One region of the Halomonas sp. Mc5H-6 genome, then DNA from elsewhere that is predicted to be linked to it. Evidence: predicted binding sites of a transcription regulator. Region 1 holds the regulator's gene; the other holds the start of a gene.
What was found. Region 1 encodes FliA, which starts transcription of late flagellar genes. Its sites were predicted from a motif close to CTAAAGTTNNNNNNNNNNCNGCCGATA; they were not measured.
Positions count from the first base shown of each region.

Region 1 (12,029 bases):
ATGCTGACCTCAATGCAGGGCTGATTGGCGAGGAAGACGCCAAGAACCGGCGTGCGGAAATCGCCCAGGAAGCCGACTTTTACGGGTCGATGGATGGTGCCAGCAAGTTCGTACGTGGCGATGCCGTCGCGGGCCTGGTGATCATGGTCGTTAACATCATTGGCGGCCTGATGATTGGCATGCTGCAGCACGATATGAGCTTCGGCGATGCCGGTCGCAGCTATATGTTGCTGGCCATCGGGGATGGCCTGGTGGCGCAAATTCCCGCCCTGGTTATTTCGACGGCCGCCGGTGTGACGGTATCGCGGGTCAATACCGACCAGGATGTTGGTCAGCAGATGATCAGCCAGTTGTTCATCAACCCCCAGGTGATGATCCTGGCAGCGATGGTCATGGGCCTGCTAGGTATTGTGCCGGGCATGCCCAACATGGTTTTCCTGCTGTTTACCCTGCTGCTTGCCGGGCTGGCCTGGTTCATCATGCGCCGCCAGGAGCAGGCGCTGGTCAAGGAGGAAATCTCCGCCGCACCACCGCCGACCCAGGAGGCGCCTGAGGCCAGCTGGGAAGATGTCCAACTGGTCGATACGCTCGGCCTGGAAGTCGGTCATCGTCTGATTCCACTAGTCGATTCACGACAAAAAGGCGAGTTGTTGGCGCGGATTAAAAGCGTTCGTAAAAAGTTTGCCCAGGAGGTCGGCTTTCTGCCGCCGGTAGTGCATATACGCGACAACCTGGAGCTGTCGCCAAACGCTTATGTGCTGTCAATGAAAGGCGCCGAAATTGGCCGTGCCGAGGCCTATCCGGGCAAGTGGCTGGCGATTAACCCGGGTCAGGTGTCCGGGGAACTGCAAGGCACGCCAACCGAAGATCCTGCCTTTGGCTTGCCCGCGGTGTGGATTGAGTCCAGCCAGCGAGAGCATGCCCAGGTCTACGGCTACACGGTCGTCGACGCCAGCACAGTGATCGCGACGCATCTCAATCACCTATTGCACCGCCACTCGCCGGAAATGCTCGGCCGCCAGGAAGTTCAGAAACTGCTGGACAAGCTGGGCAGCGAGCAGAAGTCGCTGGTGGAAGAAGTCGTACCCAAGGCCATTTCGCTCACGGTGCTGCAGCGTATCCTGCAGAACCTGCTGGATGAAGACGTGTCGATTCGCGACATGCGCACCATCCTTGATACCCTGGCTGAGTACGCCAGCCAGCAGCAGGACGCCAACGAGCTGACGGCTCTGGTTCGTGTGGCCCTGGGCCGGGCGATTACCCAGCAGTGGTTTGCCGGTCAGGATACCTTGAACGTGATGGGGCTGGATGCTCAGCTAGAGCAGGTGCTGGTGCAGGCGATGAACGGCAACGGGGCGATGGAGCCGGGGCTTGCCGAAACGCTAATGACCCAGGCCCAGCAGGCACTGGAGCGCCACGAAAGCAGTGGCGAGCCGCCGGTACTGGTGGTTCAGCATTCCCTGCGTGCGGTGTTGTCGCGGTTCTTGCGCCGTCGCTTGCGCCATATGGCCGTCCTGTCCCAGGCTGAGATACCCGATGACCGCACGCTGCGGGTAACCACTGTGGTAGGGGGCCGCTGATGCCAGCGTCACTATTTGACTCACGGCCAGGGGTAATACATGAGTGTTAGACGTTTCGTGGGCGCCAACAGTCGCGATGTGATGCGCCAGGTGCGTGAAGCGCTGGGTGACGACGCGTTGATTGTCGCGAACCGGCGCACTGAGGGCGGCGTTGAAATTCTCGCCATGGCCGACGAAGCCGTTGATCATTTCGAGCCTTCGCCCCCTCCCGCCAACGAGCCACCGGCTGCGCCGAAGGATCCGCTGGAGTCGATGAGTGAGCGCTTACTGCGCGAAATGCAGGATATGCGCTCGCTGCTTGCTTCCCAACACACCGACCGTAGCACAACACCCACTGCCTCGACCGCCAGCGGGACAGAGCGTTGGCGACAGCTGCTTTGCGGTGTTGGTTTCAGCCGCGAGCTTGCCGACGACATCCTGATGGACCTGCCGGGCTTCCTGTCGGCGCAAAGTGCGGACAGCGAGCAGGCACTGCCTTGGTTGCGTGAGCGCCTGATGGCACGACTGGCCGTGCTCCAGGATGAGCCCGAATTTTTCGATCAAACGGGCATTGTCGCCCTGGTTGGGCCCACCGGGGTTGGCAAGACGACCACTACCGCCAAGCTCGCGGCTCGCTTTGTCATGCGCCATGGGACCCGTCCCGTCGCCCTGGTGACCACCGACAGCTTCCGTATCGGCGCTCATGAGCAACTGCGCATCTACGCGCGCCTGCTGGATATCCCGATGTACGCGCTGGATGCGGAGCAACCCATCGACGACCTGCTGAATCGTCTGCAGGGCAAACAGTGGGTCATCATCGATACCGTGGGCATGAGCCAGCGCGACCAGCGGGTCATCGAGCAGATCGCTCACTTGCAGGGTGGTCGCTCCAACGTCAGGTTGGTACTGCTGCTGAATGCCGCCAGCCAACCGGAAACGTTGGAAGAAGTGGTGATGCGCTATCGCCAGGCTGCCCGTGCGGCAGGTGCTGAACTGGATGACTGCATCATCACCAAGCAGGACGAAGCGGGACGTTTGGCCCCTATCCTGGATATTGTCATGCGCCATGGCATGCGCGTGCTGTTTGGTTCCTATGGTCAGCAGGTCCCCGAAGATATGGCGGTGGCGGACCCGGCTACCCTGGTCGATCAGGCGCTGAATACCGACGCGGCCGGGTCAGGCAGTGGATCTCCATCCGCCGCACCGCTCAGCATGCCCCGCTGGTCACGGGATGTGCTGGGCCAGGGGCGCCGTCTGTCGTCGCTGTTTGCGCGTCTGCGCGAGCGCATGGTGGGCTTTGAGCGTCTCGAAGGCGTCTGGGATATCGCTAACCTGCCCAGCGTGTTGCAGGATCAGCGTCTGGACGAGCTTCTGGAAGGGTACCCACCGCCCCAACACATGCTGGGCATGGCCTGGTCGCCCCGCCGCAATGAACGCGGCTGCGATTGGGCGATGCCGGATATAGGACTGGATGCCGAGGGCGCCTGGATGGCGCTACCCTGGCTTCAGCACCGCCAGCCCGCTGGCTGGCAACCGCGCATGACCACCTTTAGCGAGCGCGATGGCGTCGCCGTGCACCTGCTGCCGTCATTACCCGATAGCGAGGCGTTGACCTGGTTAGAGCGCCAATACCTGACCTGGGTCAGCTTGGCACCCCCGGCACTCAGGGTAAACTTGCACGGTGAACGCTATGCGCTGCGCCAGCTGTTTGCCGAGAGTACGCTCAATCACCGCGTCAATGTGCGCTTCCGTGGCCAGCCGATGGCGCTGTGGACGGCCTATGCCGAAGTTACCGACAAAGAGGGGCGGGCGCTGCTGGCGTGGTATGGCGAAGTCCGTGACCCCGAAAGCGCCAAAGTGGTCACCCGCCGTTACTGGCTCACCCCCGCGCGATTGGGCAATGAGGTGCTGAGCCTGCTGGTGACCCAACTGCAGAGTGAAAGCCTTGCGGCGCTGACACGGCGTGCCTGGCAGCAGCTCAAAGACGCCGATAGTGGCGACGTAAGCCCTGAAGTGCGCCTGTTGATGGCCAGTGGCATTGCCGCCATTGCCGGGCACCTTGATTGCGCCGAGGACGAGGCCGCCGGTGCATTGCACGGTGATGTGCTGAACCTGCTAAGCAGCCGTCGCCGTCGGCGGGATACGGCATTGCTGGATGCGCTGGTATACGCCTTTATGGCCCGTGATGCGATCCGCCAACTGGGCGGTGTTAATCGTGAGGGCCTAGCATGAGCGCACAAGACCAAGCTTCTGGGCTGCGCAAGTGGGCGGATCTGCAGCGTCAGCAGCGGGGCGATGAAGCGCCTCCCGAGGCAACGGAATCATCCGGGCCGATGGCCTACCGCTCACCCGTGGTGCCCAGCGCGGCGGCCATGGAGCCGCCTGTCACACCGCCTAAGCCTAAAACGCCGTTAATGGTCACCGGGCTATCAGGTGATGGGCCGGTAGAGGTGCGCAAGGTCAGCGCGCGCCTGGGCCAGTGGGCCGCGCTAGGGCGAGCCTGGGCCGGGGATCCGGCCGACTGGGATATTCGGATCGTGATGCCGGATGAGCCAGAACTGGCGACGCTCAGTCAGCAACATCGTCGCTGGGCGTTGTGGGTCAGCAGCGATGCCGATGCATTTGGGCGTATGTACCAGCTATTGAAACAGCTGCGGCAGCATAACGGCCCGCAACGCTTGTTGGCACTGCACGAGCCTCACCTGCCCAGGCAAGGCCTATTGGCCAACCTGCAGCAAGCGGCCGGCCACTATCTTGACACTGAATTGCTATTGCTGGCCCGCTAATGGCAGCTAACGCCGGTAAAGCGTCTAATAATCGGGGTTAATCCGCTCATGAGAAGGAACGATGCATGCTAGGCTATTGGCGTCATGCGATTAGCATTTTGGTACTAGCCTTGGGACTCGGTTCGTTTGCTCAGGGAGCGTCCAGCAGCTGGGTGACACATGTGCCGGGGCTCATGGTGACCATGAGCGACCGCGCCAGTCGCAGTGAACCGGTTCGTCCTCCAGCGGGCGCTACCACGCCAGCGGCGGTCATCGAGCGAGTCCAGTGGCAGTACCAACACGCGCCCGGGGCAGCGCTACAGGCATGGTTATGCCACCCCGAGCGCTGTGTGTCATTATCGGGCATGCGTGGGGAGACCCGTGCTTTATCAGGCATAAGTGCGACAACGCCCCTGCATTTTCAATTTGCGCTAAACCCAGGGCAGCGTCCCGTTAGCGTTAAAGGGTTGCAGATGATAGTGAATTACCAGTGAGCACAGGTGGTTTAGCCGCGAGGCAATAGGATGTACACAGCACAAGGCAGGATCAAACAAAGTGAGCTGATGACGGAGTATATGCCACTGGTGAGACGTCAGGCCTTGACGCTTCAGGTCAGGTTGCCGGCCAGCATAGAGCTGGATGACTTAATCCAGGCAGGCATGATGGGGCTACTGGAAGCTCTGGGACGTTTCGATGCCACTCAGGGGGCCACCTTTGCGACGTTTGCCAGTCAGCGCATACGCGGGGCGATGGTGGACGAATTGCGTACCCGTGATTGGCTGCCTCGCAGCGTCCGTCGTTCGGCGCGGGCCGTTGATGAAACCGTCAGGCGTTTGGAGCAGTCGCTTGGGCGTCCCCCCGAAGAAACGGAAATCGCTGACGCCATGGAGATGCCGCTGGGCGACTATCAGCAGCTATTGCACGATACCAATAGCGGGCAGTTGCTGCCCTTTGAAGAGCTGGTGGCGGATGGCAGCGAACCGCATAATCGCGAAACCGTGAGTTCGCCGTTTGACCACTTGCTCGATGCCCAGCAGCGGGAAACCCTGGTGGCGGCCATTGAGGCCCTGCCCGAGCGTGAAAAGTTGCTCATGGCGCTGTATTACCAGGAAGAGCTCAACCTGAAAGAAGTGGGCGCTGTTCTCGGCGTCACGGAGTCACGCGTTTCCCAGTTGCATAGTCAGGCAGTCAGCCGTCTGCGCGCCAAGTTAAACGACTCGGTTTAGGGTCTTTTGACGTCACTGCCAGGGCAACGGCGATTGGCTGACGTTTTAGCGCTCGGTGCTGATAAGCCCCGTTATATTGCTTTAAGGAGCACGACATGAACCCATCGACGCTGATCGGTATTTTCGCCAGCATCCTGTTGCTGGTAAGCGTCCTGTTTTTCACCGCCGAATCGCCGGATAGCTTCCTCAACCTGCCCGGGCTCGCCATCGTGGTCACGGGCACACTTGCCGCTACCTTTATCAGCTATCCCCTCAAGGAAGTGCTGCGGGTGGTGCGTCTGGTCGGGCTGGTCTTCCGGCGCGAAAACACCTACGTGCGTGATGATATCAACGAGTTGGTGGCCATGTCCCGGCTGTGGTTCAAGGGCGATGTCCGCGCTGTTGAACGAGAGCTCGAAAACACCCGTAATCCGTTTTTGCGGACCGGCATTCAACTGGTGATCGCCAACACCAAAGAAGACGAAATCTTCGATATGTTGCGCTGGCGTATTGCGCGGCTGAAGGCGCGTGAGCATGCGGAAGCCCAGATATTCCGCACCATGGCCACTTATGCGCCCGCTTTCGGCATGATTGGCACCCTGGTGGGGCTGGTCAACATGCTGGAAGTCATGGACTCTGGCAATCTCGATGTGATCGGCCCGCGCATGGCGGTGGCCTTGCTGACCACCTTCTACGGTATCCTGCTGGCCAATCTGGTGTTCAAGCCTATTGCGGTGAAGCTCGAGCGGCGCACCGAGGAGCGCTTGATCACCATGAACATGGTGCTGGAGGGGATCTCCCTGATTACCAAGCGGCGGCTACCTTCCTTTATAGAAGAAACGCTCAACTCCTTCGTCGCCAACTACCACGACGAAATCCGCGAGCCGGAGGTCAAAAAGCCGCGCGCCTCGAATAGCGCCCCCGCCAAGGGGTAGTCGGGATGCTAGACCGGGATACCCGCCATACATTGGAAGCGCCACTGCCCAAGGACAGTGGCGACGATGGCTGGATGACCAGCTATCTGGATGTATTGACGCTGTTGCTGACCTTGTTTGTCTTGCTGCTCTCGCTGGCGCCACCCGGCGGTAACGACGCTGGCTCGCAAGCCAGCGTCGATGAAGCGTCCCCCGGCGCGATCGCCGACCTGCCTCTGGCATCACTGGCGACCGGTATCGAGCCCCGTCACAGCGGCCTGCAGCCGCGCTTTGACGGTATCAGCATTCCGGGAGTGGACGTCTCCCAGGGGCAGGAAGGGGTGACGCTGCGCATCAACGACAACCTGTTGTTCGACAGCGGCCGGGCGCAACTCACCGGGCAGGGCCGTGACCTCGTCGACAGTCTTGTCGAAGTGCTCAGCGCCTTTGATGGGCAGGTGTCCGTCGAAGGCCATACCGATAATGTGCCCATCTCGACCTCTCGCTTTCCTTCCAACTGGGAGCTATCGTCGGCACGGGCGATCGCCGTGGTCCGCCATCTGGATAGCCAGGGGCTCGAGGTTGATCGCATGCGCGCCGTTGGCTATGCCGATACCCAGCCCATAGCCAGTAATGCCACGGCGCAGGGGCGGGCGGCCAACCGTCGCGTCGAGCTGGTGCTCAGGCAGCCGCCAACCCAGGATTAACCCCCGCTAAAACGCATCCCGGCATAGGCGCTGCATCCTTGCCAGCGCCTCTCCCGCGCCCTCCAGGCTGAATATCATGTACCAGGGGTCTTCATCCCCCTGGTCAAAGCCCAGAAAGACCTGCTCGCCGACGCTCATGTCGGCGATCAATTGATCGATATCGTTGAGATAAAAGTGGGCATAAAAGCCGTTATTGCCCCGCTCGGTGATAAATTCGGCGACGCTGTGAATGCGCTCGCGTTCATCGACGCGTAGCCGCGCAGGCACCTGATTAACCGCTCGGCTTTCGCCCTGAGCGGCTTCCAGTTCGACACGCATCTCCAGCCAGGGTAAGTCGCACACGCCCTGGGTGGCATTGACGCTCAAGGTGGCATCCGAGTAGCTGTGCGCTTCCACGGCACGAAAATGACGCTCGTTACCGAGGGTCAATGCCATCGACTGCCAATGGTCGTGGGTTTGGTCGTCTTCGACGTTAAACGACACGGCATGCGCCGATGGCAGCGATAACACCAACGCAGCGCCAAGCGCAGGGTAAGCAAGTGCGGAATGAAAACGCGATATCAACGGCATGAACAGGCCCATCATCTGGAAAACCCTTAGCCTATCGTCTGATGCACGGTGACAAAAGACTAAGGCGCTGATTTTTCTATATATGGTAGAAAAAATATGAAAAAGCAGCCGATATAGTGCAAAGTCAAGACTATACTTCACCCGGTTGCCTCGTATAATCGCTTTGACCAAGCGCTATTTTCAACGCCGCTAAGGAGTTTCGCGACATGAGTACTGCTACCCAGGCTATGAACACCTCTAACGATGTCCCGCTTCAGGAACCGTCGCGGGAAATTTGGGATGCCAAATATCGTCTTAAGGATCGCCATAGCCAGCCGGTGGATCAGGACCTGGGCGCGACCTTCGAGCGGGTGGCGAAAGCCTTGGCGGATGTAGAAGGTGACAAGGCGCAAGAGTGGCTGCCGAAGTTCCGCTGGGCGTTGGAAAATGGCGCGGTGCCTGCCGGGCGGATTCTCTCCAACGCAGGGGCTGACGCCTATAAGCCCGCGGTGAGCCTGATTAACTGCACGGTGTCGCGCACCATTCGCGATTCGATGCGCGATATCCTGGACTCCGTGGTAGACGCCGGAATGACCCTCAAGTCCGGCGCCGGTATCGGCTACGACTTTTCCACGTTGCGCCATAAAGGGGCCTTTGTGTTCGGCGCGGGCGCAGGCACCAATGGCCCGCTGGCGTTCATGGATATCTACGACAAGATGTGTTTCACCGTGGCCTCTGCCGGTGGCCGTCGCGGCGCGCAGATGGGCACCTTCGATGTCGGCCATCCGGACGTGCGTGAGTTTATCCAGGCCAAGCGCGAAGCCGGGCGCCTGCGTCAGTTCAACCTTAGCCTGCTGATTACCGACGAGTTCATGGAGGCCGTCAAGCATAACGCCGACTGGCCGCTGGCTTTCCCGCTCCACCCCGGCGAGAAAGACGACGTCAGCGACGAGGACATCATCTATCGCGACTGGCCGGTGGTCGAGGAAGGCTATACGGTCGACGATGAAGGCCGCGTGGCCTGCCGGATTGTCGAGGTGATCAAGGCGCGGGAGCTGTGGGACACCATCATGGCCTCGACCTACGATTACGCCGAGCCCGGGTTCATTTTGATTGATCAGGTGAACCGCATGAACAACAACTGGTTCTGCGAAGATATCCGCGCCACCAATCCCTGCGGTGAGCAGCCGCTGCCGCCGGAAGGCGCTTGCCTGCTGGGCTCGGTCAACCTGACCCAGTTCGTCATTGAGCCGTTCAGCGACCAGCCGCGCTTTGACTGGGACCGCTACCGTAAAGTAGTGGCGATCTTCACCCGCATGCTGGATAACGTGGTCGAGATTGCCGGCTTGCCGCTGCCCCAGCAGCAGCGCGAAATCGAAGCCAAGCGCCGCCATGGCATGGGGTTTCTGGGCCTGGGCTCGACGCTGACCATGCTCAAGATTCCTTACGGCTCCCAGGCGTCGCTGGCCTTTACCGAAGAAGTCAGCCGTCACCTGGCCATTGAAGGCTGGAAGCAGGCGTTGGAGCTGTCCCAGGAAAAAGGCATGGCCCCGGTGCTCGCCGAAGAGCACGTGATCACGCCGAAGATGATGCGCGAGCGTCCCCAGCTGGCCAAGGACGGCTATGAGGTGGGCGACAAGGTGCCCGGGCGTATTCTTCATGCCCGTTACAGCCAGTACATGAACAAGGTGGCCGAGCTTGAACCCGAGCTCGTGGCGCAACTTGCCGAACACGGCGCACGCTTTACCCACCACAGTTCCATCGCGCCGACCGGCACGATTTCGCTGTCCATGGGCAACAACGCGTCCAACGGCATCGAGCCGTCGTTCTCGCACCGTTATTTCCGCAATATCATCCAGTCGGGCAAGAAGACCAAGGAGCAGGTCGAGGTCGTGTCCTTCGAACTGGCAGCCTATCGCCACTTTATTGCCGCTGATGCGGTGGACAGCGACCTGCCTGACTACTTCATCACCGCCGATGCGGTGACGCCCGAGCAGCACGTGGCGGTTCAGGCGGCGGCCCAGCAATGGATCGACTCGGCGATTTCCAAGACGGTCAATGTGCCTACCGAGTTTGCGTTCGAGAAGTTCCAGGACCTTTATTTGCAAGCCTACGAAAGCCGTCTCAAGGGCTGCACGACCTTCCGCTTCAATCCGGAAGCCTTCCAGGGCGTTCTGGTGCGCGAAGACGACCTGAAAAACACCACCTATGTGTTTGAGCTGGAGAACGGTGAAACCCTCGAACTGACCGGCGATGAAAAAGTGATCTACGACGGTGAAGAGCACAACGCCGCCAACCTGTTTGATGGTCTGAAAGAAGGCACCTACGGCAAATGGTGATGCCGGGCCACGCCCCATCACGCACAACCCTGCAACCCTTTGCCAAGTGGAGAACGTTATGACTGTTGAAATCACCTCGAAAATCGTCGGTTACCGTATCAAGCAGCAGGCGCCTGAAGCGCCAAGCCCGACCCTGCCCGAGGAAGACCCGCTGACGGTGCGCATTCCGTCGCGTCCGGAAGGCACACTGGAAGCCGTCTCGGAAAAGATTTCCTATGTCGGCGCCGAAGGCCGCAAAAAGGTTTATCTACTGGTGTCCTTCATGCCGGTGGAAGGCGTGGTCGGCGGCAAGCGCGTGGTCATCGAGCGCCCGGTGGAGTTTTTCTTCCCTTCCGGACAGCTTTCCAGCGAACACCAGTGGATTACGGCGACCATGCGTAGCCTGTCACTGGCGGCCCGCGGCGGTTACGTCACCCAGGCAGTGGCCGACTTGCGCAAAGTGGCCTGGGACAAGGGCCTGGTGCGTTGTGGCATGAACCGCTGGAACAAACCCATGTTCCATGATTCCGAAGTGGCCGCCATTGCCTGGTCGATCCAGCAGATTCTGTACCGTCGCGGCTTTCTGGATCAGGACGGCAACCAGGTGCCGGTGGAAAGCCTGGTGGAGCGCTACGCGCATCGCATGCAGCACGGCCACGCCTGGCAGCCCCCCGCCGACGACATGCCCGCTGAGGCAGAAAACGGCGCGGTCGAGCCCATCGGGCAAGATGCCGCCACCTCTAATGCCCCGAGCAACGGCCCGGCGGTCGTCGGCCACTGCCCTGAATGCCGCGGAGAGCTGATCATGATGGATGGCTGCCCCACCTGCTACGCAGGGTGCGGCTGGTCGAAGTGCGGCTAATGTAAGTCATCGCCGTACGGAAAAGGGCGCGCGCTTATACGGCTCGCGCCCTTTTCCATTGATGTATTGGCGGGGGGCGTGCTAGCCAGCAGCGTCAAACAGCGGCCGCACGTTATCGGTCAGGTAGGCGTCGTCAAACTCGCCTTCCACGGAGAGGGCGTCCAGGTCCGGAATGGTGACGTTATGACGGTCGCGGAAAACCAGGCCGTCCTCGCTTAGCGCGCTGAATGTCCGGCTGACGTGAACCGGGCTTAGACCCAGAATATCGGCCAACTGCTCCTGGGAAAGCGGCAGGCGGAACTGGCCGCTGATATCGTCATTGGTCTGACGAAGACGTAAATACATTTCATGAAGAAAATGGGCCATTTTCTGGCGGGCGCTGCGCCGGGCAATGTTCACTAGCCGTTCGGTGAGCAGCGCCTGCTGACGGCTGCCGATGGCAAACATGATCGAGGTCAGCGGCAGCGACTGGCGAAATAGTTCGAGCATGCGGCGATGGGGGAAGTGGCAGATAACCCCATCGTTGATCATGCGCACGTTCTCGAGACGCTGGTTAAAAGCAAACTCACGCAGGCCGATGATATCGCCGGGCAAAAAGACTTCGAGTATCTGGCGGTCGCCGTTTTCCAGGTGGCGATACGAGTAAGCCCAGCCGCTTTTCAGCGTACAGAACTCATTGGCCGGGTCGCCTATCTCCCAGAGTAGTGTGCCTGCTTTAATATCGGTGGGGCTATCCTCCAGCGAGATGAGCAGTTGTCTTTCGTCTTCATCAAGCGAGCAGTAGTGGCTGAAATGCTTAATGATGCAGCTTTTTTCCTGGCCCACGATTAACCACCCCTGAACGATGTTCGCTTAAAATCAATGACTCAACCAATCGCTACTATAAACGACGCCGATAAAAAATGCTTAACGCCATGTATTACATGAGTTTCGCAGCGTGGCGGCGACTCACGCAAGTCCCGCCATGATGGATCATCAGGCAGACGCGCGTTGTTGCCGCGCCAGTAACGGTGCCAGGAAGCGTCCGGTATGCGATGTCGCCTGTTTGGCGACCTGCTCAGGTGTGCCTTCAGCGATGATCCGACCGCCCCCGGAGCCGCCTTCGGGACCCAGGTCGATAATCCAGTCAGCGGTCTTGATCACATCCAGG
Region 1 covers NZ_JAMXSI010000014.1:32,177-44,205, reverse strand. Annotated here, with positions in the region: gene flhA (flagellar biosynthesis protein FlhA) at 1-1,580, shown strand, start outside; gene flhF (flagellar biosynthesis protein FlhF) at 1,620-3,791, shown strand; gene NH395_RS15980 (hypothetical protein) at 3,788-4,345, shown strand; gene NH395_RS15975 (flagellar protein FlhE) at 4,411-4,818, shown strand; gene NH395_RS15970 (RNA polymerase sigma factor FliA) at 4,849-5,550, shown strand; gene NH395_RS15965 (MotA/TolQ/ExbB proton channel family protein) at 5,646-6,464, shown strand; gene NH395_RS15960 (OmpA family protein) at 6,470-7,150, shown strand; gene NH395_RS15955 (hypothetical protein) at 7,157-7,732, opposite strand; gene NH395_RS15950 (adenosylcobalamin-dependent ribonucleoside-diphosphate reductase) at 7,927-10,038, shown strand; gene NH395_RS15945 (ribonucleoside-diphosphate reductase) at 10,097-10,879, shown strand; gene NH395_RS15940 (Crp/Fnr family transcriptional regulator) at 10,961-11,704, opposite strand; gene uvrA (excinuclease ABC subunit UvrA) at 11,855-12,029, opposite strand, start outside.

Region 2 (12,029 bases), on a different contig from region 1:
CCCCCAGCATGGCAAGCGCGGTAATCAGCGCCAGAATCGCGGTTAAGCTCCCCGCCACGGCATTGAGCAACTCGCGAATTTCCTGCTTGTCGCGCTGGGTCGAGTACTCGGAAAGTACCGGCACAAAGGCCTGATTGAACGCGCCTTCAGCAAACAGTCGGCGCAGAAAATTAGGGATCTTGAAGGCCACGAAAAACGCATCGGCCCCGTCGCCCGCGCCCAGCAGCGCCGCCACCACCACATCGCGCACCAGCCCCATGACCCGCGACAACATGGTCATGGCACTGACTATCAACCCCGAGCGCATCAATCCACGCCCCCGAGGCTGCTCCTGTCCTTGCTGCTGCGAATTCGCGGTCATCGCCTTCGCTATCCTTCCCTTGGCAATCCACAGACACAAAAAAACCGGCCGCAGCCGGTTTTTTAAGGCGCCTGCCGGCTTACGCCGCCAGTGCTTTAATGCGCTTGTTCAAGCGGCTTTTCAGACGTGCGGCTTTCTTCTTGGAAAGGACGTCTTTATCAGCGATGCGGTCAATGACCGGCTGCGCCACTTTAAACTCTTCCATCGCCTTGCCATGGTCGCCTGTCTTAACCGCTTTGAGTACGCGCTTAATGTAGGTACGGACCATGCTACGTTGGCTAGCTTTCAGGACACGACGGTTCTCGGCCTGGCGGGCGCGCTTGCGAGCTTGCTTGCTGTTCGCCACTGGTATCTCCTTGGAGAATAAGGTTGCCGCTAAAGGGCAACGGATTAACTATGTGTTCGTCGCGAGCCGACACGGCCGATGCGACGCTTCCGTAACAACCAATTGTTTTGGCGGCTAATTTTGTGCAATAAGCCGACCAAAATAGTGTAGCGAGCAGTTCAATTCAGCTGCCCGCTCACGGGTCTTGTCTGAGAGGATGGCATAGTCTATCACGCAGAATGCGGGCTTGCTAGCAGTAGTCACTCGACACGATGGCGAAAGCCTTACGGCGCGGCCTGTCCCATGGGCGCCAAAATCTTGCGCAGAAAGTGACGCGTCCGTTCATCCCTTGGCGCGGTAAAAAGCTCCTCGGGCGGGGCCTGCTCGACAATGCCGCCTTCGTCCATGAAAACAACCCGGTCGGCCACTTCCCGGGCGAACTGCATCTCGTGGGTGACCACGATCATCGTCTGGCGCTCAACCGCCAGTTGCTTCATCAGGCTCAATACTTCCTCGACCCACTGAGGATCAAGCGACGACGTGGGCTCATCGAACAGAATCACGTCAGCGTTAGCCGCCATGGCTCGGCCAATGCCTACGCGCTGCTGCTGGCCGCCTGACAAAGACGCGGGGTAAGCATCTGCCTTATCGGCCAGGCCGATACGCTCCAGTATCTCTCTGGCTCGCGCGTGCGCCTTGGCTTTCGGCAGCTTGTCCACCACGATCATCCCCTCACTGATATTATCCAGCGCGGTCTTATTGGCGAAAAGGCCGTAGTTCTGGAAGACAAAGGCCGTGCGCCGACGCAGCGCCAGAATATCGGCCCGGCTGGCGCGTTGGGTATCAACCTTTAAATCGCCCACCTGTAAACGCCCGGCATCCGGCTTTTCCAGGAAGTTAATACAGCGCAGCAACGTTGACTTGCCCGTTCCGGAAGGGCCGATAATCACGATAATCTCGCCCTGCGCGAGGCTCAAATCAATGTCCTGAAACACGGTATGTGTTGCAAAACGCTTGGTAATACCTTGCAGAGAAATCATCGTTGGTAGGCCTTATTCAGGTAGCTTTCTAACCGGCGTTGCCCCCAGGACAGTATTTCCACGATGACCCAGTAGATCACCGCGACCAGTAAAAATGCCTCTAAGTAGAGAAAGCTGCCCGACGCTTCTTTTTGCGTGGCACCCATCAATTCCGTCACCCCCAGCGTAAAGGCCAGCGAGGTCGCCTTGATCATGTCGATGAAGTAATTCATCAACGTCGGCGTTGCCACGAGGGTTGCCTGGGGCAGAATAATGCGGCGCATCAGCTGTGGCTGGGTCATGCCGATGGAAAGCGCGGCTTCGGTCTGGCTACGGTCAATGCCCACAATTGCCGCGCGAATGGACTCGGCCATATAGGCAGAAAAATGCAGTGTCAGCCCCAACACAGCGGCAGTCACGCCGGTAATAGCGATCAACGAACTAAACAGCTGCGGTAAGCCATAGTAGAAAAGAAACAGTTGAACCAGCAGCGGTGTACCGCGGAAAAATGAGATAAACAGCAACGAAAGCCCATTTAAAAACGGCACCTTCGACACGCGAACCACCGCCAGCAGGCACGCCAGTACCAGCGCAAACAGCATGGCAATCGTCGCCATTTGAAGCGTGAGTGGCAAATAGCGCAGCAGAACCGGCAGCAGCCCCCACATATATTCAAGGTTGAGCATAGCAGCATCGCTTATAAGCAAACGGCCGTGGCAATGCCACGGCCGCGTTACACGGAGTAGACCAGCCGTTACGGCTGAGTGATATCAGTATCAAACCACTTTTCCGATATCTTGCGCAGCTCACCGCTCTCGCGTAGCTCTGCCAGGGCATCGCCAACCCGGTCGCGTTGCGCACGGCCCGCTTCGTCATCACGAAACGGCAACGCATTCTGGATGGTCGAGAAAGGCTGGCCCGCCAGCTCTAAAGGCAGGCCTTTCTCCTTGATGACCTGGGTCGCACTCACGCGATCCATCACAAATGCCTCTACCCGCCCCAAGGCCACATCCTGTTCAATGTTGGACTCATAGGTGCGAATATCGATTTCATCGGCATTGGGCTGCTCACGCAGCAACTGCTCGTAGTTAGATCCCAGGTTCACCGCCACGCTTTTGCCGGATAAATCTTCGACACCTTCAATAGTGTCATTTCCAGCCTTTACCACCACCTGTGCACCGTCATAAACATAGGGTTCCGTGAATACATACTTGGCTTCACGCTCTGGGGTAATGGTGATCTGGTTGGCGATCGTATCGATACGCCCCGACTCCAGCATCCCCGCCAGGCCCGAGAAGCTCGCCGTCACGAACTCGATATCATCACCGGTAATCTCGCCAACGGCGTTCATGACATCCACCTCAAAGCCCTTGAGCTCATCCTGCTCTACAAAGGTAAAGGGAAAATAGCCGCCCGACATGCCGACGCGGAGCGTATCAGCTTGGGCCGTGGCGGCAAATACGCCACTGGCAATGCTCAATGAGAGTGCGGTAAGGGTAATCGTCAGTTTGCGTGTCAGTCGCATGGTGGTGATTCCTGTTGGATAGCTAAAAGCAATAGTGCCATTTTACCCCTCCATCAACTGCTAATAAAAGAATATAAAAGCTGCTTTTTATTCCCCATTGATCTTTTTGATAGCTGAAGGCGTTTTCGGCGGTTCATCTAAAACGCTTCCCACTCAGGTTCGTTTCTTTTCGTGTTGCGTTGGTGCGCCTGTTGAGTGGCAGGCTTGGGTAACGACGGCGACGCGCTGCCTGAGGCATCGCCACTAAGCTTGAAGGCATCCACCAGGCGGGTGAGCCGGTTGGCTTCCTGCTGAAGCGACGCCGCCGAGCTGCTGGTTTGCGACACCAACGTGACGTTCTGCTGCGTGGCGGAATCCATTTGCGTCAGCGCCGTACCCACCTGCTGAATACCGGATTCCTGTTCGCGCACGGCCAGCGAAATCTCGTTCATCAGCCCCGATACCTGGCGGATAGCCTCCACCGTATCCTGAATCCCCTCGCCGCTCCGTACCGCTTGCTCGGCGCCGCTGGCGATACGCTGGCTGATATCCGTGATCATCTCGCGAATCTTGTTGGAGGAATCCGCGCTGCGGCTGGCGAGATTGCGCACTTCGCTGGCCACCACCGCAAACCCACGGCCATGCTCACCCGCACGCGCCGCCTCGACCGAGGCATTGAGCGCCAGAATATTGGTCTGGAAAGCAATCGAATCGATGACTTCCACAATCTCGCCCACCTTGCGGGAACTGGCTTCAAGCTCGCGCATCAATTCAACCGAGTGCTGAACCTCTTTGACGCCTTTCTCGGCTTTTTCAGCCGCCTGGCTGGAAATGGTATCGGCATTACTGGCCGACTCGCTGTTCTGGCGCACGATAGAGGACATCTCTTCCATGCTAGACGCCGTTTCCTGGAGGGCGGATGCCTGCTGCTCGGTTCTGGACGCGAGGTCCTCGCTGCCGGAGGCAATCTCGTTCGATGCCACATTGACATTCCGGGCACCATCGCGCACCGCCTGGAAGCTGACATCCATGCGCGCAATAAAGCCATCGAATTCGCGGGCCAATTCGCCAATTTCGTCGCGCCGCTGGCTATCAATACGTGCCGTAAGGTCCCCCTCGCCTTCAGTAATATCGCGAATCCGCCCGCTGACCTGGCGAAGCGCCCGGGACATCAGGTTCGGCCCCATCAAGGCAATCACCAGTGTGGCCAATAACACCAATGCCGTGAAACCCATCACCCAGCGTTGCTGAACGGCGACTGCCGCCAGTGTTTCTTGTTCCAGCGCCAGGCCACGCGCATCAGCGCTTTCACCGGCAATGTTGTAAAGCTCACGCAAAGAGTTAAAAGCCGCTAACGAGTCTCCCTCCAACTGCGCCTCGGCGGCATCAAGCTCGCCGTCTGCATGCAGGTCGAAAACACGCTGGGACGCCGCCTCCCATGCCGTGAAACGATCCTCGAACGGCTCAAGCCCTTCGCTTACCTGCGGATATGCCTCTAGCAACGTGAGGAAGTCATGCATTCGGTCGTACGCCTGCTCGGCATTTTCGCGGTAATCGTCGTACTGAGCGCTTGCCCCCTCACTGCCCGGCGCTTCACGCAGTACTTCAAGTTCGGCCACCCGTGCCTGGTAGAGGTCGCGGTCCGCATTGAGCACCGCTGAAACGGCCGGGTTAAAGGAGCCACTGAACGCCGTCATGCGTTCACGCATCGACTGGACAAGCAGACTATCGACCACCACGACGCCCAGCAGCGACAGGGCCACCAGGATAAACGCCAGGGTGTATTTCACATTGATCTTATGGAGTTTTTCCAGCATTGCATCAGCCTTTGAGTTGTCATCTTTATTATGGTGATAGCCAACCCTGGCAGAATGTAGCTGTGTCCTGTCTTTCTACTATCGGCTTCGACGCGGTGGGCTTGAGTAGATGGCGTAGAGAAATATTGCATTCAATAAACGTTGTATCCACCTGGGGAAAAGCGCGGCGGCTTTATCAACCTAACATCGCCTGGGTATGCTCGCGTTGTTGCTTCACAGCACTGTCGACAATATCCAGCAGGGCTTGGAAGTCTTCGGGGGATGTTCGGTCCAGGCCGTGGGTTTCGGCACGTTCAATTGTCGCTTGGGTATCGCGAATTAACGATTCGAGTTCCTTCGCGACGCGTTCGTGCTCATCCGGGCTCATGGTTGACTCACTTTTCAGCCACCGTATTAGTGGCCTTGCTGAAGGCGTTGCACGCGGTCGTATAAAGCCTTGGCACTTTGTACCGCAACGGTCTCGTGTTTATCTAGCGCCAGCAAGATATCTTGACGATCGTCCCGGGTCACAGCTTGCAACTCATTTTGGTAGCGGCTTAACAGGTGCTGAAGATTCATTCGGATCATCGTCAACTCCAGCTCGAACTCTATTTTGAGGTTTTCGTTCCGTTTTTTCTCAACAGGTGACTGGCTTGCCGTGATCATAGCTTCCACAGTGTTGTTAATTTGCCCTTCCAAAGCGTTGAGCCTGGGAATTAAATCGTACATCACCTCATGGGCAGAAATGCTTTTATGACTCATTGGGTAAGTTTTACCTCTATACGCTTTATGGCTCATCTTATAGAAAAAACGGGGCCTTGCGGCCCCGTTATGTTCACAGCTATTAACCGCTTAGCTAACCGATTAACCCAGCAGAGAAAGAACGTTCTGCGGGATCTGATTGGCCTGTGCCAGTACCGAGGTACCCGCCTGCTGAAGGATCTGGCTGCGAGTCATGTTAGCCACTTCTACGGCATAGTCGGCATCTTCGATACGCGAACGGGCAGCAGAGAGGTTAGTCTCGGTAGTGCTCAGGTTTTCGATCGCTGATTCCATACGGTTCTGGATCGCACCAAGGTCGGAACGCAAACTGTCAACAGTTGAAAGCGCGTCGTCCACATCACCCAGAGACGAACGCTCAGCTTCTGTTGTCGCCTGAGTAGTAAAGTCACCCTCTGCATCTTTATAGATACGCTGTCCAGAATCGTTAGTCACGTTACCGTTTTCCTGGGCAAAGTAGCTGACGTCAGTTGTAGTCTGGTCAGTAAAGCTACCATCATCAGCACTAAGGCGAACGGTAGCATCCGCAGCACCGAGAGCACTCCCCTCGCCATTACCATCATCCGTAAAGGTACCGAACTCAATAGCAGTCACAGCATTACTTGCGACAGTGAAATCGATTGTTTGTGTATCGGTATTGCCAGCGCTATCTTCAATATTCAGCGTGAGGGTATAGTCGTTATCTGCAGCAGCCTTAAGAACGTCATTGACGCCAGACTCGGAAATAGTCAGACCGGTTGCTGCCACTTCACGGCCGTTACCAGAGTAGGTATCACCTGTTGTAGCTGTGCCAGAAGTATTAGCAGCATCAGTGAAAGTGATAGAACCACTGAAGGCAGAAACAGTGTCTGCTACATCTGCTGCCGTAGCTTGGGTAAGAGCCCCACCATTATCATCAGTAGTAAAATTACCGTCTGAATCAATGTAAAGAGCATTCGCACCATCTGTTACAGCACCTGCATCATCAACTGTAATACTTGTAGTTGTGCCATTAAGAGTGACATCAGCAGTGACAGTATTACCGGCAGTTGCAGTAAGACTAGTTGCTGTATCGGCAGAAGTAACTGCAGCACCTCCCTGATCTGTCAAATCAGTGATAGTCGCACCCGTGGTGTAAGTTGCACCACCGTCGATAGCGATACTGTCACCGCTACGTGCTGCCAGTGAGTCTGACAAGTTATCAATAGTTGCAGCAGGGGGGTTGCCAGAGCCATTCTCTGTCAAGTTTCCTGTGGAATCCAGGTACAAAGCATTGCCGCTTGCAGTAGCAGTTATATTACCATCACTTGCAATAGTAATGTCTGTACTTTCACCGCCAATGGATACCGTGGCAGTTTTAGTTTCACCAAGAGCTGGCTCCATAGCTGATTTTATAGTGTCAGCAGGAGTTTCAGCGTAGGTCTGACCAAACTGGTAAGATCCATCATCTTGTTTGGTATAAGTCGTACCTTCAATGGCGATAGAGTCACCAGAAGCCGCCTTACCAAGCACCTCAAGAGTTGATGCGGAATTATTATCGGTGGACAACACGTACTCATTGGTGGTGCCAACTTGAGTTGCTCCCGCCAAGGTTAAATCATCCTTGATAGCAGCCTCGTTATCAATCTCACCGGCACCGGTAACGTTAAAGCCTTCCATGCCCAGCGTTTTAACATTTATTTCTTTCAGGTCGATGGTAATCGCCTCGCCGTCGTTGGCGCCAACCTGAATTTTCATGCCTTCATCAGACTGCAGCACTTTGGTGCCGTTAAAGCTGGTTTCACCAGAAATACGATCAATCTCACCAAGACGCTGATTAATCTCATTCTGGATGGACTCTAAGTCATTAGAAGAGTTGGTGCCGTTTTCAGCCTGAACCGCCAACTCACGAATACGCTGTAGGTTGTCGTTAACTTGGTTGAGTGCACCTTCAGCAGTTTGCGCAACGGAAATACCGTCATTGGCGTTACGCTGCGCCTGGGCTAGACCTGTAATCTGGCTGCTCATACGGTTAGCGATGGCCTGACCAGCTGCATCATCCTTAGCGCTGTTGATACGCAGGCCAGAACTCAAACGCTCCATGGAGGTTTGCAGATCATTCTGAGATTTGTTCAGGTTCTGCTGGCCGATCATCGATGTGATGTTGGTATTGATCACTGACATGGTGTGATTCTCCTTGCTTGGACACTGGCCTAGAAGGCCCGCTTTTCGGCCACTGTGTGTGCCGTTATTTTAATTAACGGCGCGGCGGGGAGAACCTTTAGGGTTAATGCCAAAAAAATAACAAAATACGCCAGAAAAATGTTAACAAACGTAAACACGGTACTTACTGCCATTTTGAGACGCAAACAGGGCCTTTCGGCCCTGTTGATAAAACTCACGCGGTTGCTGGCTAGCTAGCGAACGGGTTACTTGCGGCCCAACTGATGATCCAGCGCATCAAACTGCTGGGTCAAGTATTCGCTGGTACTGTTCATCTGGGCGATCATGGCATCCAGTTGGCCGAACTGAGCGCGATAACGACTAATAGTCCGCTCGATAGTGCTTTCCATACGCTCATAGCGGTCTTTCAAGCTGTCGATGCGATTTTCCGCGCCGCTGATGGCATTGCCCAGGGTACCGTTTTTGCTCATTAGCTGCTCAAGCGTGGTGCTTAGGCTGCTGGCCAACCCTTGAGAGGCATCATTGCCTTCCACGCCTGTAAAGAAGTCACTGAGAGCATCCGGGCTGTTTTTGGCTAAATCGCTGACAGCGTCGTCATCCATTTCCAGCGTGCCGTCGCGCTGCAGGGTAATACCCAGTAGACTCAACGAGGCTAGCTCACCACCCGCCACGCCACTGGTCAGCACGCTGCGCAGGCGGTTTTCAATGGTGCGCACGGTGCTGTCGCCGACCAGCTCGCCTGCCGTATCCGTACCGGCATCATAGTTGGTTGCGGTGCCTATGGTGCTTTTGACGTCATTGAAGGCTTTAACGAATGCGCCGATGGCCTCGCGCACTTTGAGCGTGTTGCGCTCCACGCTGACGGTACTGCTGGCAGTTTCGCCCGCCCCCAGGTTTAGCTCGCCCAGGTTCAGCGTCACACCTTGAATGGCATCGTCAATACTGTTGCTGGCGCTGGTAATCGCAATGCCGTTAACCGTCAGAGCGGCATCCTGGCCGCTTTGTGCGGTGTCGCTCGTGAAGGGGGGCGTGGTAACGTCTGTGCCATCCGCATTCACAAAACTAAAGCCGGTTACCGAGGCATCCAAGCCCGTCTCGCTGGAGCTAAGGGCAAGGCGGTAGCCTTCCCCATCAAAAATCACGCTAGCGCTGACAACTGCATCTTTGCGAGCATTAATGGCATCACGAATATCTTCCAGGCTGCTGTCCGCGGCTATGTCGATATTAACGCTAGCTGTGTCTGGACCTGCAAAAACCAGCCGCAGTTGGGTGGCGCCACCCATATCGAGAGGAGTGTCGCTATCGGTTACCCGCTGAGAAGCTAACGTGCCACTGGTAGCCAGCGCAGTGACTTCGACGCGGTAGCTACCGGGCAAGGCATCCGCGCTGGTGGTCGCGGAGATTTCATCGCCACGCACATTGGCGGAAAGACTTTGGTAGAGCTTGGGATCATTCAGAGCATCAACCGCATCCTGGAATTTATCCATGGATGACTGGATTTTGCCGTAGGCGGAAATCTTGGCTTCCTGTTGTTCCTGCTGACGGGTGATTGGCGCGAGCTTGCCGCGTTCGGCATCGTTCAACTGATCCAACAAGCCGTTGAGGTCAAGGCCTGAGCCAATACCTAGAGAGGTAATCGTTGCCATACTGGGAGTCCTCAGTAAAAGGCTAAACCTATCCACTGCACTGCGGGCCACTCACGCCACGTCAACGCAAATTTAATAAAAATATTATCGGTCAAAGTGAGCGCAACTTTAGCGCTTTTTTATTGCTTTAGATATTGATGGCGACCTCAGGATGCAAAAAAGCCTGCGCAAGGCAGACTTTTAAACGTAACTCGCTGTATTGACTGCGTGTTAGCGACCTAACTGAGCATCCAGTGAATCAAACTGCTGAGTTAAGTAGTTACTGGTCTGGTTCATCTCGGCGATCATGCCGTCCAACTCGCCAAATTGAGTGCGGTAGCGGTCGATGGTCTGGCCGATGGACTGCTCCATGCTGGTGTAGCGGTCGCCGAGTGATTCGATCCGGCTTTCACTGCCGCTGATTGCGCCGCTTACGGTCCCATTTGAGCTCAGCATCTGCTCCACAGCGGTATTCACTTGACCTGCCAGGCCAGTGTTATCGCCACTGCCCGCGAAGAATTCAGATAGAGCCTGCTGGTCGTTGGCGACGACGTCATTTAGCTGGTCGTTATCCAGCGAGAGCGTGCCGTCAACCTCAAGCGAAATGCCTACTTGGCTGAGCATCGAGAAGCCATCGCCCTCTTGCGCGACACCGCCGCTAAGTACGCTGCGCATACGGGATTCAACGGTGCGAACCGTGCTGTCGCCATTGAGTGGCCCGGCCTCGCCGGTCTCCTGGTTGAAGTTGGTCAGCTCGCCTGTTGACTCTTTCAGCGCGTTATACGAATCGACAAACGATGTGATTGCTTCGCGCACGGCAAGAGTGTCCTGCTCTACCGCAACGGTGCTATCGCCCTCGCTTTGCAGGTTCAGCGTAACGCCTTGAATCGCACCCTCGACCTGATTGGTCGGGCTGGTGATATCGATGCCGTTGACGTTTAAAGCAGCGTCGGTGCCATCCTGCAATGTATTTGCTGTATCAGCAGCGAACGGGGCGGCATCGCTAAACGAGAAGTTACTGATAGATGCATCCGCACCGGTTTCTCGTGAGCTTAGTGCCAACCGATCTTGGGTGCCATCGTTGATGATAGTGGCATTGACCCCCGCGTTTTCATCCGCATTGATGGCATCGCGGATATCTTCCATCGAACTGTCGGCGGCGATGGCAACCGTCGTTTCACTGCCGTCGCCAAAGGCGAACGTAATGTCCTGGGCGGCCGTGGTGAGTGCCGCTTCCGCGTCGTCTACACCCTCGGAGGCCAACGTACCCCGCGTGGCCAAGGTATCCACGGTAATGTTGTAACTGCCGGGCATGGCAGTTTCATCGGCGGCAGCGCCCACTGATTCTCCACTCACATTGGTCGACAGGCTCTCGAAGAGGGAACCGTCAGCAAGTGCACTCGCCGAGTCCTGGAACTCGGAAAGCGCACTCTCCAACTGCCCATAGGCCGATATTTTGGTATTTTCGGTTTCTACTTGTTGCTCAATCGGGACAAGCTTTTCACGTTCAGCGTCTTCAAGCTGATCAAGCAAGCCGTTCAGGTCCAACCCTGACCCTATACCGAGAGAAGAAATAGCACCCATACGCTAACCGCCTTTTTTGAAACGAGTGGAGCAACCGCCTTCATTAGCGCCCATCCACAAACCTTGCTGGGCTGACGTGTTGCCAACGTCAAATATGTTTATTTCATTGCTGATTACTTATTGACTCGGCTTATAAAGTACAACCTTGAACATTCTAGCTAATTTTTAAGTACCAAAATGTAACCAAGCGTATGCGAGTGCACGCTAGCGACCTACCCCCAAGTATGTAAGTCCCGCTTCCTGGGCGGCGCTTGGAGTAAACAGGTTGCGTCCATCCACCACCAGCTTGTCGTTTAACTGGCCGGCCAGCCATTCCAGATCGACGCTGCGAAACGCCTTCCATTCGGTGCAGATCACCAGGGCATCCGCGCCTTTCACTGCCTGGATGCGGTCGCCGGCGAGCAGCAAGTCGTCGCGCTCGCCATAAATCCGGCGACATTCAGCCATGGCTTCAGGGTCGAAGGCCTGCACCTTGGCGCCTGCCTGCCAGAGCGCTTCCATCAGCGTGCGACTGGGCGCTTCACGCATATCGTCGGTATTGGGTTTGAAAGCAAGCCCCCACACGGCGATGGTTTTACCCGCCACATTACCCAGTGATGTTTGCAGTTTGGTGAACAGCGTCTGTTTTTGCTGCAGGTTGACCGTTTCCACCGCACTGAGCAGCGCAGGCGTATAGCCCAACTGGCGGGCGATGCGTTCGAGGGCCTGCACATCCTTGGGAAAGCATGAGCCACCATAACCGCAGCCAGGGTAAATAAAGTGATAGCCAATTCGCGGGTCGCTGCCGATGCCCCGGCGCACGTCTTCAATATCCACGTCGAGACGTTCGGCAAGGTTGGCCATCTCATTCATGAAGCTGATCTTGGTGGCCAGCATGGCGTTGGCGGCGTATT
Region 2 covers NZ_JAMXSI010000015.1:47,458-59,486, forward strand. Annotated here, with positions in the region: gene murJ (murein biosynthesis integral membrane protein MurJ) at 1-361, opposite strand, end outside; gene rpsT (30S ribosomal protein S20) at 441-707, opposite strand; gene NH395_RS16470 (amino acid ABC transporter ATP-binding protein) at 971-1,726, opposite strand; gene NH395_RS16475 (amino acid ABC transporter permease) at 1,723-2,391, opposite strand; gene NH395_RS16480 (amino acid ABC transporter substrate-binding protein) at 2,460-3,230, opposite strand; gene NH395_RS16485 (methyl-accepting chemotaxis protein) at 3,368-5,026, opposite strand; gene NH395_RS16490 (hypothetical protein) at 5,202-5,393, opposite strand; gene NH395_RS16495 (hypothetical protein) at 5,420-5,767, opposite strand; gene NH395_RS18400 (flagellin) at 5,870-7,927, opposite strand; gene fliD (flagellar filament capping protein FliD) at 8,173-9,573, opposite strand; gene fliD (flagellar filament capping protein FliD) at 9,784-11,136, opposite strand; gene NH395_RS16520 (UDP-glucose/GDP-mannose dehydrogenase family protein) at 11,341-12,029, opposite strand, start outside.
Region 2: a site for FliA is predicted at 8,002-8,028, ahead of NH395_RS18400 (flagellin). Genes of this name have one in related genera too.